3 regions of the Kitasatospora sp. NPDC057542 genome follow, and region 3 is predicted to be linked to each of the others. Evidence: riboswitches for the same ligand, from Rfam matches in the RefSeq annotation. Region 3 holds a riboswitch; each other region holds the start of a gene.
What was found. Region 3 has a riboswitch for thiamine pyrophosphate ahead of thiC (phosphomethylpyrimidine synthase ThiC). Riboswitches for the same ligand answer to the same signal wherever they lie in the genome.
Positions count from the first base shown of each region.

Region 1: another riboswitch for thiamine pyrophosphate. It lies ahead of thiO (glycine oxidase ThiO); the one in region 3 lies ahead of thiC (phosphomethylpyrimidine synthase ThiC).
Region 2: another riboswitch for thiamine pyrophosphate. It lies ahead of ACFU7Y_RS10745 (cytosine permease); the one in region 3 lies ahead of thiC (phosphomethylpyrimidine synthase ThiC).

Region 1 is NZ_JBHVFE010000123.1:9,085-12,350, forward strand. It holds gene ACFU7Y_RS17765 (Rv2175c family DNA-binding protein) at 1-264, opposite strand, end outside; gene ACFU7Y_RS17770 (NAD(P)/FAD-dependent oxidoreductase) at 307-1,512, opposite strand; TPP riboswitch at 1,664-1,776, shown strand; gene thiO (glycine oxidase ThiO) at 1,780-2,955, shown strand; gene thiS (sulfur carrier protein ThiS) at 2,952-3,176, shown strand; gene ACFU7Y_RS17785 (thiazole synthase) at 3,180-3,266, shown strand, end outside.
Region 2 is NZ_JBHVFE010000059.1:20,101-23,366, forward strand. It holds gene ACFU7Y_RS10740 (S1C family serine protease) at 1-1,330, opposite strand, end outside; TPP riboswitch at 1,549-1,693, shown strand; gene ACFU7Y_RS10745 (cytosine permease) at 1,686-3,074, shown strand; gene ACFU7Y_RS10750 (glycerophosphodiester phosphodiesterase family protein) at 3,163-3,266, shown strand, end outside.
Region 3 is NZ_JBHVFE010000197.1:4,257-7,522, reverse strand. It holds gene thiC (phosphomethylpyrimidine synthase ThiC) at 1-1,427, opposite strand, end outside; TPP riboswitch at 1,422-1,556, opposite strand; gene ACFU7Y_RS23720 (DUF5326 family protein) at 1,720-1,920, opposite strand; gene tenA (thiaminase II) at 2,189-2,860, opposite strand; gene ACFU7Y_RS23710 (cupin domain-containing protein) at 2,886-3,203, opposite strand.

The sequences.
Region 1 (3,266 bases), on a different contig from region 3:
CCACTCGATGATCTCGTCGTCGGAGAGGCCGCTGTCCCGCAGCACGGTCAGCAGGCCGACCAGGTGCTTCACCGGGCCGGTCTCGTCGATGAAGGCGGCCGGGACCTGCAAGGACTTGTTGGGGCCGCGGCGGACCGCGATCAGGTCACCCTTCTTGACCATGTTGCGGACCTCGGTGACCAGCACACCCCACCGCTCGGAGATGTCGGGCAGGTACAGCCACTCGGGGACCAGGGCTTCAGTCTTGGCATCGATCTCACTCACGGCACCAGACTGCCACCTCGACGGCCCACCGCGCACACGGCCCTACGCCGCGGCCGCCTTCAGCGGCACCGCCGGGTCGGCCGCGCGGGCCGGGTCCAGCGCGGTGCCGCGCTCGATCAGCCTCCGCCCCTGGGTGAGGTCGCGCGGCCGGTCCACGGTCAGCAGCGCGCTCGGCACGCCGTCCCGCAGCCAGAGCACCGACCAGTCGGCGTCCTGCGGGCCCCCGCGCCAGAGCAGCTCGTCGCCCTCGGCGTGCCAGCCGGCGTACTGGACCATCCGCCCGAACTGCTCGGACCAGAAGTACGGCACCGGGTCGTAGGCCGGCGCGTCCGCGCCCAGGACGGCGGCGGCCACCGCCTCGCCGGACTGCAGGGCGTGGTCCCAGTGCTGGACGGCCAGCCGGGCGCCGGACCGGGTCGAGGGGTAGCTGACGCAGTCGCCGGCTGCGAAGACACCGGGCACCGAGGTGCGCAGCCGCCCGTCCACCACGACGGCACCGGCCGCGTCCAGCTCGATCCCGGAGCCGGCCAGCCAGCCGGTCGCGGGACGCGCCCCGATACCGACCACGACCTCGTCGGCGGGCAGGTGCGAGCCGTCCGCCAGCAGCACCGCGCCGGGCTCGACGGCGGCCACACCGACCCCGCAGCGCAGGTCGACCCCGGCCTCGGTGTACCAGGCGGCCATCGCCGAACCGATCTCCGTCGGCAGCGCGCCGGGCAGCGGTGCCGGGCCGGCCTCGACCACGGTCACCTCGCAGCCCGCCGCGCGGGCCGCACCGGACACCTCGGCACCGATCCAGCCCGCGCCGACCAGCACCAGCCGCAGCCCGGGGCGCAGCAGCGCGCGCAGCGCCAGGGCGTCGTCCAGGGTGTGCAGCAGGTGCGCCCGCTCGGCGCCGGGCAGGGCACGCGGGACGGCGCCGGTGGCGACCACCAGCGAGCCGTACGCGAGGTCGCCGCCGTCGGTGTGCAGCACGCCGGGGGTGAGGCCGGTGGCCCGGCGGCCGGTGAACAGCTCGATGCCGAGCTGCCCGTAGTCGATGTCCAGGGCGGTGGAGTCGGCCTTGCCGAGCAGCACGTCCTTGGAGAGCGGCGGCCGGTCGTACGGCGCGTGCGGCTCCTCGCCGACCAGCGCGATCCGCCCCTGCCAGCCTCCCTGCCGCAGCTTGAGGGCGGCCTGCGCCCCGGCCAGCCCGGCTCCGACGACGACCACCTGATCCGTTCCGCTCAGCTCTGCCACGCCCGTCACTGTACTCAGCGGCCGGCCGGCAGCTGCGGGCCGTCCGCCCTTCGCGCCGGCCCTCCGGCCGTGCGGAGCGCGGAGGCGGGCGCGGGTGGTCTCCTCCCTGGTCCACCCCGCGTACGGGCCTTCGGCCGGGCCGCCCCCCGGCGTTAAGGTGGGGGCACCACACGGGAGCCCGGCGTACCGGGCTGAGAGGCGGGCTGACACGGCCTGCGACCGTCCGAACCTGATCCGGGTCATACCGGCGAAGGGAGAAGAGCAGCCTTGTCACGCTTGCCATCAGGCGCCCGCGCCGACGTGCTGGTGATCGGCGGGGGCATCATCGGCCTCGCCGTCGCCTGGCGCGCCGCCCAGCGCGGGCTGCGGAACGTGATCGTGGTCGACCCCTCCCCCGGCGGCGGCGCGGCCCGGGTCGCGGCCGGAATGCTCGCCCCGGTCACCGAGCTCCAGTACGGCGAGGAGCCGCTGCTGCGCCTCGGCATGGCCTCGAACGAGCGGTACGCGGCCTTCGCCGCCGAGCTCACCGAGGCGAGCGGCGGTCTGGACACCGGCTACCGCCGGTGCGGCACCGTCGCCGTGGCGCTGGACTCCGACGACCGCGAGGAACTGCGCGAACTGCACGCCTTCCACCGGCGGCTCGGCCTGGACTCGACCTGGCTGACCGGCCGGGAGGCCCGCAGGCTGGAGCCGATGCTCGCCCCCGGCGTGCGCGGCGGCCTGCACGTGGCCGAGGACCACCAGGTGGACGGCCGCCGGCTGCTCAAGGCCCTGCTCCTCGCCTGCGAACGCGCCGGGGTCTCGATCCGTCCGGCCGAGGCCGTCGAGCTGCTGGTCGAGAACGGCCGCGCGACCGGCGCCCGGCTGAGCACCCAGGAGACCGTGACCGCCGAGCAGGTCCTCCTCGCGGCCGGCCCGCACAGCCACCGGTTGCCCGGCCTGCCCGAGGGGGCGCTGCCCGCGATCCGCCCGGTGAAGGGGCAGGTGCTGCGCCTCCGGATCCCGGACGCCTACCGGCCGTTCCTCTCCCGCAACGTCCGCGCCGTCGTCCGCGGCCGGCACCTGTACCTGGTGCCGCGCGAGAACGGCGAACTGGTGGTCGGCGCGACCACCGAGGAACAGGGCTACGACACCACCGTCACCGCCGGCGGGGTGTACGAACTCCTGCGCGATGCCCACGAGTTGGTCCCGGGGATCACCGAACTCCCGCTGCTGGAGACCTCGGCCGGGCTGCGCCCCGGCTCGCCGGACAACGCCCCGCTGCTGGGCCCGACCTCGGTGCCCGGGCTGGTCGCCGCCACCGGCCACTACCGCAACGGCGTGCTGCTCACCCCGGTGACCGCCGACCTGGTCGCCGAGTACCTGGCCACCGGCGAAGTCCCCGAGCCGGCACGGCCGTTCACACCCCTGCGCTTCTCCCCCGACCGCTCCACGACGAAGGCCTCCGCATGACCGAGACCGCCCTGAACGAGATCGCCCTGACCGTCAACGGCGAGCCCCGCCGGGTGCCCGCCACGACCACCCTCGCCGAGGTGGTGGCCTCCGTCAGCGCCGCCAACACCGGAGTCGCCGCCGCGCTCAACGAGGCCGTGGTGCCCCGTAGTTCGTGGTCCGAGACGCCGCTGAGCAGCGGCGACCGGGTCGAGATCCTCACCGCCGTCCAGGGAGGCTGAGCCATGGCCGAGGACCTTCTCACGATCGCCGGGACGTCCTTCTCCTCCCGGCTCATCATGGGCACCGGCGGCGCGCCCAGCCTGGAGGTC
Region 2 (3,266 bases), on a different contig from region 3:
CGGTCTGGAGGGCGTTCATGTACGAGGCCTGCGATCCGGTCTCGTCGCCGGAGGCCACCGGCCGGTCCTTGGCGCTGATGATGCCGCTGGTGACGGTGGACTCCAGGCCGTACGGCGCGCCGATCGCGACGGTGGCGTCGCCGACGTTGACCTTGTCGGAGTCGGCCAGCGGCAGCGGGGCCAGCTTGCTCTTGGGCGGGTTGTCGATCTTGACCACGGCGACGTCGTAACCCTCGGCGTGGCCCAGCACCGAGGCGCTGTACGAGGTGCCGTCGGCGAACTTGACGGTCAGTTTGCCGCCGTTGAGGGTCGGCGCCACCACGTGGTTGTTGGTGAGGATGTGGCCCTCGGTGTCGAAGACGAAGCCGGTGCCGGTGCCCGACTCGCCGTTGCCCTGCGCCTTGATGGTGACGACGCTGGGCAGCGCCTTCTGCGCGATGGCGGCGATCGAGCCGGGGGCGGGCTCGTTCTTCTGGGTGTCGCTGGCCTGGACGGTGGTGCTGCGGTGGTCGTTCGGGGAGTTGCTGTCGTCGGCGCGGTTGGCGACGGTCACGCCGAGCGTGCCGCCGGCCACACCGGCGACCAGCGCGACGGCCGCGATCAGGGCGACCAGGCCGCCGCGCTTCTTGCGAGCGCCGGGGCCGGCCGGACCGCCGGGGTGGTCCGCCGGGTAGCCGAGCGGGCCGGCCGGACCGCCGGGGTGGTCCGCCGGGTAGCCGAGCGGGCCCGCCGGGCCGCCGGGGTGGCCCGCGCCGCCGGAGGTGGAGTCGTGGGTGGGGCCCCAGCCACCGAGCGGCTGGCCGGCCCCGAAGGGGTGGTGGCCGTGCGCGGCGGGGGCGGCCGGAACGGCCGGAGCGGCGCCGTACCCCTCGTGCGCGCCGGCGGTGGGGACGCCGTGGGTCGGGGTGGCGTACGGGTTGCCGGCCGGCGGCAGGGCCGGGGCGGCCGGGGCCTGCGGGGCGGGCGGCAGGACGGGCGGCGGCGCGTCGATGTAGCCGGTGGCCGGGTCGACGGCAGGCTCCTCGACGGCGGGCGCCACGGGCGCGGCAGGTGCCACGGGCGCGGCGGGTGCCTCCGGTGCGGGCACCTTGGTGAAGGCGACGGTCGGCTTGTGCCCGCCCTCGGCCGAAGGCGCGTCGACCGGGCCCTGCCCGGACTCGACGGCACCGGCCTCGCCGGCACCCGCCTCCGGCTCGGGCACCCGCCGGAAGGCCATGGTCGGCTGGTGCCCGCCCTGAGCGGGGCCCTCGGAAGCGGACTCGGCCGCTCCCCGGCCGGCGGGCTGCTCCCCCTGCGGCCCGGTGGGCCCAACCTCGCGCTCGGTGCTCACGGACGACCTCCATAGCTGGCAGAACCAAGGACCATAGTTTTTCGCACTGTCGATTCGATTGCCGTAAGGACCCCTCTGAAGAACTCATAAGAATCCTTAGCCGGCACCGACGCCGGTACCGGCGGCCGAGGCTCCCCTCCCCCGCCGGACGTCCCGCGATGGACCGCGACTCCCTCGGCCTTGGGCGTTCGCCCCCGTGCCGGTTAGCCTGTCGCTCCAAACTGACACGCGGGAGCTTGGACCCACCAGGCTGAGAGTGCGCATGTCGACCGTACGCCACACGAGTGGCGGACGTTCGAGGGGGCGCTGACCGCCGGAACCTGTCCGGGTAATGCCGGCGTAGGGAGTATCGGCCATGCCGCCTGCTTCGCCATCCTCTTCTTCGGGCGCGAACGCCACCTCTTCGAGTGCGACCGCCGTCCTGGAGCGCCCCGAGGCCCCCCTGGTCCTGGACACCGAGCCGCCGCGCACGCTGCGCTTCCGGGACCACTTCGCGCTCTGGATGAACCTGGGCGTCAGCCTGATCGGCTTCTCCACCGCCGCCACCGTGCTCGGCGCCCCCGGCAGTGAGCTGTCGCTGGCCGCCGCGGTGACCGCGATCGTGATCGGTACGGCGGTCGGCACCGCGATGCTCGGCGTGGCCGCACTGATCGGCGCCCGCACCGGCGCCCCCGCGATGGCGAACCTGCGCGGGCTGTTCGGCACCCGGCTGTCCTACCTGCCGACGGTGCTGAACATCGTGCAGTGCATCGGCTGGGGCGTGTTCGAGCTGCTGACCATCTCGGCGGGCGCGCAGACCGTCGCGCACACCACCGGCTACCGCTGGCTGTTCGTCCTGCTCGCCGGCGCGCTGACCACCGCGCTGACCATCTGGCCGCTGGGCTCGATCGCGGTGCTGCGCCGCTTCGTGGCCGGGGCGGTCGCGGTGGCGATGGTGTACTTCACCGTCCAGCTGGGCCGCCAGGGCGTGCCGGACCCGGGCGCGGGCAACTGGCACGGCTTCCTGGGCGCCACCGACGCGATGATCGCGGTGTCGGTCTCCTTCGTCCCGCTGGCCGCCGACTACACCCGGCACTCGCGCACCCCGCGCTCGGCGTTCTGGGGCAGCTTCTCCGGCTACACGATCGCCCAGGTCTGGTGCTACGTGCTCGGCCTGATGGCGCTGCTGCAGTCGGACGGCGACCCGAACCGGATCTTCGACTCCTTCCTCGGGGTCTGGGCCGGCTGGCTGTTCCTGCTGGTGCTGGTGCTGCGCGAGACCGACCAGTCCTTCGCCAACGTGTACTCGACCGCGATGTCGGTGCAGAACCTGCTGCCGAAGGTGGACCGCCGGGTGCTCTCCGGCGCGATCGGCGCGCTGACCACCGTGCTGGCGCTGCAGATCGACGAGTTCACCGACACCTACTACGGCTTCCTCGGCCTCATCGGCTCGGTGTTCGTCCCGCTGCTGGCGGTGCTCGCGGTGGACTACTTCCTCGGCGCCGGCCGGCGCGGCTGGAACCTCTCCGCCGACGCGCCGTCCCGCTGGCTGATGCTGCTGCCGTGGGCACTGGGCTTCGCGGTCTACCAGTTCATCGCGCCGACCAAGGTGGCCGACTGGTGGACGGACTTCTGGACCTCCGCCCAGGAAGCGCTGCACTTCACCCCGCAGGAGTGGACCTCCGCCTCGTTGTTCGCCTTCCTGGTGCCCGCCCTGGCCACCTGGGCGCTCACCCCGCTCAGCCGCCGCGCCGGCAGCCGCTGAGGAAACCGGGGAAGCGCAGGCGCAGACGGCCCCACGGGTTGGGGCCGTCTTTGTCCGCGCTTCACTTCCGCCGCCTATCGTTGGCCCTGTGACCAGCCCAGACCTGTCCTCGACGACGGCGCGCACCGTGCCCTCCGTCCAGGTGATCGCCCACCGCGGTTCCTCCCACGCCCTGCCCGAGCACACCCTCGC
Region 3 (3,266 bases):
GTCTTGACGTCGTCCCGGTTGGGCAGGCCCAGGTGCTCCTTGGGGGTCACGTAGCAGAGCATCGCGGTGCCCCACCAGGCGATCATCGCGGCGCCGATGCCCGAGGTGATGTGGTCGTAGCCGGGGGCGACGTCCGTGGTCAGCGGGCCGAGGGTGTAGAACGGCGCCTCGTCGCAGATCTCCTTCTGGAGATCCATGTTCTCCCTGATCTTGTTCATCGGGACGTGGCCCGGGCCCTCGATCATCACCTGGACGTCCCGCTCGCGGGCGATCCGGCCGAGCTCGCCGAGGGTCTTCAGCTCGGCGAACTGCGCCTCGTCGTTGGCGTCCGCGATCGAGCCCGGGCGCAGGCCGTCACCGAGCGAGAAGGTGACGTCGTAGGAGGCCAGGATGTCGCAGAGCTCCTCGAAGTTGGTGTAGAGGAAGTTCTCCCGGTGGTGGGCCAGGCACCAGGCCGCCATGATCGAGCCGCCGCGCGAGACGATGCCGGTCTTGCGGCGGGCGGTGAGCGGGACGTAGCGCAGCAGCACGCCGGCGTGGACGGTCATGTAGTCGACGCCCTGCTCGCACTGCTCGATGATCGTGTCCCGGTAGACCTCCCAGCTCAGCTCCTCGGCCTTGCCGTCCACCTTCTCCAGGGCCTGGTAGAGCGGCACGGTGCCGATCGGCACCGGGGAGTTGCGCAGGATCCACTCGCGGGTGGTGTGGATGTTGCGGCCGGTGGAGAGGTCCATGACGGTGTCGGCGCCCCAGCGGGTGGCCCAGGTCATCTTCTCCACCTCCTCCTCGATCGAGGAGGTGACGGCCGAGTTGCCGATGTTGGCGTTGATCTTCACCAGGAAGTTGGTGCCGATGACGGCCGGTTCCACCTCCGGGTGGTTCACGTTGACCGGGATGACGGCCCGGCCGCGGGCCACCTCGGCGCGCACGAACTCGGGCGCGAGGCCCTCGCGCAGCGCCACGAACTCCATCTCCGGCGTCACCACGCCCCGCTTGGCGTAGGCGAGTTGGGTGACGGCGGCACCGGCGCGACCGCGCAGCGGGCGACGCGGGCGGCCGGGGAAGACGGCGTCCAGGTTGCGCAGGTTCCCGCCGCGCGGCGAGGTGTGCTTGATCCCGTCGTCCTCGGGACGCGGCTCGCGGCCGTCGTACTCCTCGACGTCGCCGCGCCGGCGGATCCAGGCGTCCCGCAGCGCGGGCAGGCCGCGCCGCACGTCGGGCTCGTAGGACGGGTCGGTGTACGGGCCGGAGGTGTCGTACAGCGGGACGGACGTTCCGTTGGTGAGCTGCACCTCGCGGTACGGAACGCGCAGGTCGGGGCGCGATCCCTCGCGGTAGGCCTTGCGCCAGGCCGGGGCCGGGTAGCCGGTGCGCTCGCTGCTGGGGGCGCCCTGGGCAGACTGCGGCTGTGCTTCGAACGTGGTCATCTGACCTCTACTCCCTACGCCGGCATTATCCGGTCAGGTTCCTGCGGTCGACGCAGCCGTCGGTCCGTCCGTCGACGTCCCGGTCAGCGTCCTCTCAGCCCGGTGCTCCGAGCTCCCGCGTCGCAGGCGGTGTTGCCTGCACACGACGCCCAACACCGTAGCGAGCGGATCGCCGCAGGTCCAGAGCACGTCACGGCCCGCCCGGCCGACCGGCACCCCTCGGGGAACGCCCGAGGCCCGGCTCCCCCCTCGCGGGGGGCCGGGCCTCAGGGCGGCGTTACGGGGTGACCGGTCAGCTCTTGGCGGCCTTCTTCACCAGGACCACCACGGCGGCCGCGATGCCGACCACCACCAGCAGCTTGATCACGATCGAGAGCAGTGCGCCGACGACGCCGAACACGAACGCGACGATGTTCCAGGCCAGCACCAGGACCAGCACCGGGATGACGATGTTGCGCACCCAGGAGGGCAGCGACTTCCAGAGCTCAGCCATGTCGGTTCCTCTTCTCCCCTCGGGTCGGCCGCCGTCCGGTGCCGCATCCCGCTTGCTTTCGGTACTTCGATCGTACGGTGGCGTGAGTGCCGGAACGAGGCCCAACGGCCCGGAGAGAACCCCGAGATCACCCCGACTCCGACCCCCCGGGTGACCCCCGAGACGTCGACGCCGCCGACCCGGCCGGCTCCTGCGTCACGGGCCGACCCGCCACCGCCCGCCCGTCGTCCGGGCCCTGCCGGGGGACGGGCAGGCGCGCCCGCACGGCTCAGACCGGCCAGCGCTCACCGCGCCAGGCGGCGTCCCAGAACATCCACTCGTAGCGCGAGGTGGTCACGAAGTGTTCGACCACCTTGCGGCGTTCGGCCGCGGACAGCTCCTCGCCGAGCCGGTCGGTGAGCGCCAGCACCCGGCGGACCACCGACTGGAAGGCCTCGTCGCCGTAGGTGGCGATCCACTTGGCGTACAGCGGGTCGGGCGAGCCCTGGGCGAGCAGCGCCTCGCCGACCCGGGCGTAGATCCAGTAGCAGGGCAGCACCGCGCCGACCGCCTCGGCGAAGGAGCCGCCGTAGACGGTGGCCAGCAGGTAGCTGGTGTAGGCCCGGGTGGTGGGCAGCACCGGCTCGGCGGCGGCCTCCTCGGCGCTGCCGCCGAAGGCGGTCAGGAACTCGGCGTGCATGCCCTGCTCGGCGGCCAGCGCGCCGACCGCGTCGTCGGCGAAGGCCCGGACGTCCTCCTCGCCGGGCGCCTTGGCCGCGCAGACGGCGAGCGCGCGGGCGTAGTCGCGCAGGTAGTGCGAGTCCTGGACGACGAAGTGGCGGAAGGCCTCGCGCGGCAGGGTGCCGTCGGTGAGCCCGGCCAGGAAGGGATGGGCGAGGATCTCGGCGTACACCGGCTCGATGGCCGCCCAGAGTTCTTCGGTCAGCGTCTTGGTGCTCATGACGCGACCCTAGCCGCCGGGGTGCTCAGTCCTCCGGTGGGGAGAACACCACCAGCACCCGCAGCTCCTCGGTGATGTGGTGGAAGCGGTGCGGGGTACCGGCCGGCACGTACACCACGGTGCCCCGCCCGACCGTCGCGGTCTCGGCGCCGACGGTCAGCTCGGCCCGGCCGCTGATCACCTGGTAGATCTCGTCCTGGTCGTGCGCGGTCTGGGTGTCGGTGTCGCCGGGGGCGAGCGCGTACAGCCCGGCGGACATCCGCGGTTCGCGCAGGAACCGCAGGTACGCACCGTCGTTGGCCGCCCGTTCGGCGTCCAGTTCGTCCAGCCGGAAGAGCTTCACCGCGCCGTCCTCCCTCGTCCTCGGGCCCGTCCGTCCACCTCCGCGCCCTGGCGCATTCAACAC